3 regions of the Yersinia aldovae 670-83 genome follow, and region 2 is predicted to be linked to each of the others. Evidence: predicted binding sites of a transcription regulator. Region 2 holds the regulator's gene; each other region holds the start of a gene.

Region 1 (2,277 bases), 1.9 Mb from region 2:
CATCGGTTTTACATCATCCGCGCCCTTTATCAGCACGGTGTCGCGCAGTTTGCGGGCTTTTCGTCAACTGCATCCTCAAGTGCATATCAAGATGCGCGAAGTGAATAGCAAACAGCAAATTGAGCCGCTACTGGATGGGCACCTGGATCTTGGCGTGATGCGTAATACCCGGCTGCCGGCTGCGCTACAACACCGTTTATTGCTGCGCGAGCCTTTAGTGGCGGTCGTCCATGAAGATCATCCGCTGGCACAATGGCCGCAGGGCAGCGTCAAGTTCAGCGCACTGGCCGAACAGCCCTTTGTGTTTTTTTCTCGCGAAGTGGGCACCGCGTTATATGATGAAATCCTGACAATATTAGCGCGTTCAGGCATCACACCCTATATTACGCAAGAAGTCGGGGAGGCGATGACCATCGTCGGCCTGGTATCCTCCGGTTTAGGCGTTTCAATTCTGCCTGCCTCATTTACGCGGGTAAAAGTTGATGGGGTAAAATATCTGCCACTGGCGCAAGCGGATGCCACCACCGAAGTCTGGTTGGTCAATCATAAACATCGCCCGGTTACCGCCGCCGCAGAAGCATTAATTCATTTGATGATGTCTAATATTCAATCGATTACTAATATAGATAGCGTGTAAATAACCGCCAATGAAGCGCCGGATAGCGGTGATTATGTGCAGTAAATCACATAACTAATCAAATAGTTGACGGCATATGCTAAAAGCCCCAACATAGCCGATAATATTTATTTAGAAGCGCGAAAAATACTCTGTAGGCAAAGAAGGAGCCGGTTCAGTGATAACGGATGGACAGCCTGGGCATATTGATCAAATCAAGCAAACCAATGCAGGGGCCGTTTATCGGCTGATTGATCTTTTTGGCCCGATATCCCGTATTGAACTGTCCAAAAGAGCGCAGCTAGCGCCTGCCAGTATTACGAAGATAGTGCGCGAGCTGGTGCAAGCCCATCTGGTAAAAGAGACAGAATATCAGGACGTGGGTAGCCGTGGGCGACCTGCCATCGGTTTGGTGCTCGATACCGAAGCCTGGCATTATGTCTCCGGGCGCATCAGCCGTGGTTCGATAACACTTGCGCTGCGTGACCTCAGCAGCAAACTGGTGGTTGAAGAGCAGATCCCGTTACCCGATAGCCACCCTGAACCGCTGCTTAATCGCATCCTGAGCGAAGTTGACCACTTCTTTATCCGCCATCAGGAAAAGCTCGAACGCCTAACGGCCATCGCCATTACCATGCCCGGCATCATTGATGCCCCCGCCGGGATTGTGCATAAAATGCCCTTTTATGATGTGAATGAAATGCTGCTTGGGCCTGCGTTGGAGCAACGCACCGGATTGCCGGTCTATCTGCAACATGATATTTGCGCCTGGACGATGGCTGAAGCGCTATATGGGGCATCACGCGGTTGTCAGAATGTTATTCAGGTGGTGATTGACCACAACGTCGGGGCTGGCGTTATCACCGCCGGCCGGGTGTTACATGCCGGGAGCCGCAGTGTGGTTGAAATTGGCCATACACAAGTTGACCCTTATGGAAAACGTTGTTACTGCGGTAATCACGGTTGCCTTGAAACTGTCGCCAGTATTGAAAATATATTAGAAATTGCCCAGCAACGGCTCAACGGTTCAATGAGTTCGTTATTACATGGCTCGCCACTGAATGTAGAATCATTATGTGATGCAGCGTTAGCCGGTGACCAGCTTGCCAAAGATATTATTCTGGGCGTCGGGCACAGCGTCGGGCGGATTATTGCCATTATGGTTAACTTATTCAATCCAGAAAAAATTCTGGTTGGCTCACCATTGAATAAAGCCGCTTCTATTTTGCATCCGGCCATTGCATCTTGTATTCGCCAGCAAGCATTACCGGCATACAGTGAGAATATTCTGGTTGAATCAACGGAGTTTTTTAATCAGGGCACCATGCCCGGTGCGGCATTAGTAAAAGACGCATTATATAACGGCTCATTACTGGTGAAATTACTGCAAGGCTAATGTATTAACACTAATAATAAAGAGTTAATTATTAGTAGGTAGCTTATGCCTATTTCGCCTGTTATTTTGTACTATCTGTTAAAAACCGCTCTCAGTTCGGCAAAACATTGCGCTAACGCAAACTGTCAGTTGTCGGCATCGCCTAGACTTTTATCCATATTGCCAATTCCGCCCACTTTCGGCGGAAGTACGTGAATTTACGTGGCCTGATTGTGGAGTATTATTATGTTAACACGTTTATTTGTGACGGGAACTGACACCGCTG
Region 2 (2,277 bases):
CTCCGAGGTTAATTTGACCTCACAATCGCGCACATCGTTACGCCCTTTCTGTAAGATAGAAACGACATCAATTGCACTACAGCCACCGGCTGACATCAACAACATTTCCATCGGACTGGGTGCTTTGTCTCCCGCATTCCCATCCATCAAAACCTGATGACCAGATGCGGATTCACCTAAAAATGTCAGCCCCTCAACCCACTTTACTCGTGCCTGCATAACGCATACTCCCGGTTAAATTTTCCGCTTCAGACTACCCTTTCATTTATAAACTGGCAATGTAACCCGATGTTCATCATGCTGAAGCGATACAACACAAGACACTGGCCTCATCCTGTGCTACAAACAGGATCGAAAGTGATGCTTCTAGCATTAAATAGGGTAGCTTCCAATACTCAGTGAAGGGTTTCTATCCGGTACGTATCTTGGCTATACCTTTCGGCAGTTGAGCAAATTAATATGCTATACCCGATAGATTCTAAGTTGTCGGATATAAAGAACGTGTATTTTATAAGCACGCCGTACAGGGAACTCTGAGCCCTGTTAAGTTAGGCAGCGATAACAACAGAGGATAACAGCGAATGGTTCTCGGCAAGCCACAAACAGACCCGACTCTCGAATGGTTCCTGTCTCATTGCCATATCCACAAATATCCATCGAAAAGTACGCTAATTCACCAAGGTGAAAAGGCCGAAACGCTTTACTACATCGTGAAAGGCTCCGTTGCGGTGCTTATCAAAGATGAAGAAGGTAAAGAGATGATTCTCTCCTATCTGAATCAGGGAGATTTCATCGGCGAGCTTGGATTATTTGAAGAAGGCCAAGAACGTAGTGCCTGGGTTAGAGCAAAAACCGCCTGTGAAGTGGCTGAAATTTCTTACAAAAAATTCCGTCAATTGATTCAGGTTAATCCAGATATCTTGATGCGCCTGTCTTCACAAATGGCGAATCGCTTACAGATAACGTCTGAGAAAGTGGGTAACCTCGCTTTCCTTGATGTAACGGGGCGCATTGCACAAACACTGCTTAATCTGGCAAAACAACCTGATGCCATGACCCACCCAGATGGGATGCAGATTAAAATTACCCGCCAGGAAATTGGTCAAATAGTTGGCTGCTCCCGCGAAACTGTGGGGCGGATACTAAAAATGCTCGAAGATCAAAACCTGATCTCCGCGCACGGTAAAACGATCGTCGTTTACGGCACTCGTTAATTCCCATAAAACCGGTGCGGAGACTATCGGCACCGGTTTTTTCTGTCATGTTGTGAATCATAAATTCCTGAGGCCAGCATGAATTGGCAACAGCTTATTTATCATTCTGAAATTATTTATAAACCTGATGTTAATTATGCACTCCGCCAAACATGGGTTCCCTGTCCAACGGCAGCGTTAGGCTTTTCCTCGGCAAGCGGCAAAAAGCTTCTCAATTATGTTGTCTAGCCTTTTATCAAGCCAGCAATCGCTTTTTCCAACCGCACCATTCCTTGCTTAATATCTTCCACGTCAATAACCAACGATGGCGCGAACCGCAGCACATCCGGCCCGGCATTGAGGATCATCAAACCATTGGCCGCAGCGGCGTTTAAAAACTCCCGCGCCCGACCACGGTATTGCGCTGTTAGCTCTGCGCCAATTAACAACCCCATGCCACGGATGTCACTGAAGAGCTGATACTTGCTGTTGATATCATGCAGAGCCTGCACAAACAGACCGTGGCGCTGTTCTATACCATTAAGTACCTCAGGGGTATTAATCACATCCAGCGCTGCCTCAGCAACGGCACAAGCCAGAGGATTGCCGCCGTAGGTTGTGCCGTGAGTGCCGACAGCCATTACTGAGGCAATCTCTGCGGTGGTCAGCATCGCACTGATAGGGAAGCCGCCGCCTAAGGCTTTCGCGGTGGTCAGAATGTCAGGGGTCACACCATAGTGCATATAAGTAAACAGCTTACCGCTACGCCCCATGCCGCTTTGCACTTCGTCAAAGACCAATAGCGCCTTATATTGATCGCACAAATCGCGCACACCTTGCAGGAATTCAGGATTCGCCGAGGTAATGCCGCCTTCGCCCTGAATTGGCTCAAGTACCACCGCGCAGGTATGATCGTCCATAACGGCTTTCACCGCCGCCAAATCATTAAACGGCACATGGACGATATCGGCAGGTTTTGGGCCAAAACCATCGGAATATTTCGGCTGGCCGCCAACCGATACGGTAAACAGGGTGCGGCCATGAAACGCATTGTGGAAAGCAATAATTTTGGTTTTATACGGGC
Region 3 (2,277 bases), 300 kb from region 2:
TACGATGGTGATAACCAGTATTTTGTTCTGCACCGTGGCGCTGAAAAATTGGCACTGGAACCGCGTCTTTGTCGGTTGTTTACTGGTGGTGTTATTAATTATTGATATTCCGATGTTTTCTGCCAATGCCCTGAAATTGTTCTCTGGTGGTTGGTTGCCACTGTCGCTGGGCCTGGTGATGTTTATCATCATGACAACCTGGAAAAGTGAGCGTTTCAGCTTGTTGCGCCGTATGTATGAACACGGAAATTCACTGGAAGCGATGATTGCTTCACTCGAAAAATCGCCACCGGTACGGGTACCTGGTACTGCGGTTTATATGTCGCGGGTAATGAATATAATTCCTTTTGCATTGTTACATAACCTTAAACATAACAAAGTATTGCATGAGCGGGTGGTATTGCTGACATTGCGAACGGAAGACGCGCCTTACGTGCATAATGTGAAACGTGTGACCATCGAGCAGCTTTCTCCTACCTTCTGGCGAGTGGTGGCCAACTATGGTTGGCGTGAAACACCGAATATGGAGGAGATTTTCCACCGCTGTGGTTTGGAAGGCTTGCCTTGCCAGATGATGGAAACCTCATTCTTTATGTCTCACGAATCGTTAATTCTCACCAAGCGGCCGTGGCATTTGTTCTTGCGCGGCAAGTTATTTATTGCGCTTAGTCGCAATGCGCTACGTGCGCCGGACCAGTTTGAGATCCCACCCAATCGGGTGATTGAGCTAGGAACGCAGGTAGAGATTTAACTGAGAAGGCAGTTAACAACGTTGATAAGCGGGGAAATGTGCCGTAACGGCGTGAGCCGTCGGAGTGCCCATTGGTGCAGTCGCCCCGCCAGTTTCAGTGCGACAAAATAGGTTTGCCATCAACCTCAGGCCGTTAGTCATAACGGCCTTTTCCACCTCTATCATGACCACTTTTCATTTGTGCAGCGAAACGTTTCGATGGTGATCACAATTTCATCAAATTGGGTTTGCCTTCTGCGGCCATTTTTCTAAACTCTGTATCAGCGAAACGTTTCGCTGTCGGAGTAGAAAATGAAAAAAGGCGCATTACTGAATTCTGATATTTCCGCTGTTATCTCCCGTCTGGGCCATACTGATCAGGTTGTGATAGGTGATGCGGGGCTGCCGATACCGGCAACCACCACACGTATCGATCTGGCACTGACACAAGGCGTCCCTGGTTTTCTTCAGGTTCTCGAGGTGGTAACGCAAGAAATGCAGGTTGAAAGTGCAGTCTTGGCGGAGGAGATAGTTAAAAACAATCCGCAACTCCATGAAGCGTTACTCGCACAACTATCACAACTTGAGCAACATCAGGGAAACCATATTACGGTGCGCTATATCAGCCATGAGGCTTTTAAAGAGCAAACCAAACAAAGCCGGGCAGTGATTCGTAGCGGGGAATGTTCCCCCTTTGCTAACGTTATCCTCTGCTCCGGCGTAACCTTCTGAGGCGTTTATGCAACCTTTGCTGCAACTGAAAGGGATTGATAAAGCCTTTCCCGGCGTTAAAGCGCTTTCCGGTGCTGCACTCAGTGTCTATCCTGGCAGGGTGATGGCGCTAGTGGGTGAAAATGGCGCCGGAAAATCAACCATGATGAAAGTGCTGACCGGTATCTACCATAAAGATGCCGGCAGTCAGCATTTCCTGGGTAAAGAAGTGGTGTTTAATGGCCCGAAAGAGTCGCAGGAAGCGGGGATTGGCATTATCCATCAGGAACTTAACCTGATCCCACAGTTAACCATCGCGGAAAATATCTTTTTAGGCCGTGAGTTTGTGAATCGTTTTGGCGGCATCGATTGGAAAAAGATGTATGCCGAAGCGGATTTACTGCTGGCGCGCCTTAATATCAGTTACAGCAGCCACCGGCTGGTGGGTGAGCTTTCGATTGGCGACCAGCAAATGGTAGAAATCGCCAAAGTGCTGAGTTTTGAATCCAAAGTTATCATCATGGATGAGCCAACAGATGCACTGACTGATACTGAAACAGCTTCTTTATTTAATGTTATCAATGAGCTGAAGGCAGAAGGTCGCGGTATCGTTTATATCTCTCACCGGTTAAAAGAGATTTTCGAGATTTGCGACGACGTGACGGTATTCCGTGATGGCCAATTCATCGCCGAAAAGCCGGTTGATGGCCTGACTGAAAACTCGCTAATTGAGATGATGGTGGGCCGTAAACTGGAAGAGCAATACCCACGTTTGAATATCCCTCGTGGTGAAAAACGTTTGCAGGTCAAACAGCTCTGTGGCCCCGGTGTGACAA

The links. Region 2 encodes CRP, which controls carbon source genes, mostly activating them, when cyclic AMP is high. Its sites were predicted from a motif close to ATGTGANNNNNNTCACAT; they were not measured.
Positions count from the first base shown of each region.
Region 1: a site for CRP is predicted at 672-689, ahead of mlc (sugar metabolism global transcriptional regulator Mlc). Genes of this name have one in related genera too.
Region 3: a site for CRP is predicted at 945-962, ahead of rbsD (D-ribose pyranase). Genes of this name have one in related genera too.

Region 1 is NZ_CP009781.1:453,510-455,786, reverse strand. It holds gene AT01_RS02135 (LysR family transcriptional regulator) at 1-637, shown strand, start outside; gene mlc (sugar metabolism global transcriptional regulator Mlc) at 795-2,012, shown strand; gene bioD (dethiobiotin synthase) at 2,238-2,277, shown strand, end outside.
Region 2 is NZ_CP009781.1:2,979,370-2,981,646, reverse strand. It holds gene AT01_RS13405 (OsmC family protein) at 1-219, opposite strand, end outside; gene crp (cAMP-activated global transcriptional regulator CRP) at 582-1,214, shown strand; partial or broken gene AT01_RS22600 (hypothetical protein) at 1,293-1,397, shown strand; gene argD (bifunctional acetylornithine/succinyldiaminopimelate transaminase) at 1,439-2,277, opposite strand, start outside.
Region 3 is NZ_CP009781.1:2,675,899-2,678,175, reverse strand. It holds gene kup (low affinity potassium transporter Kup) at 1-751, shown strand, start outside; gene rbsD (D-ribose pyranase) at 1,043-1,462, shown strand; gene rbsA (ribose ABC transporter ATP-binding protein RbsA) at 1,470-2,277, shown strand, end outside.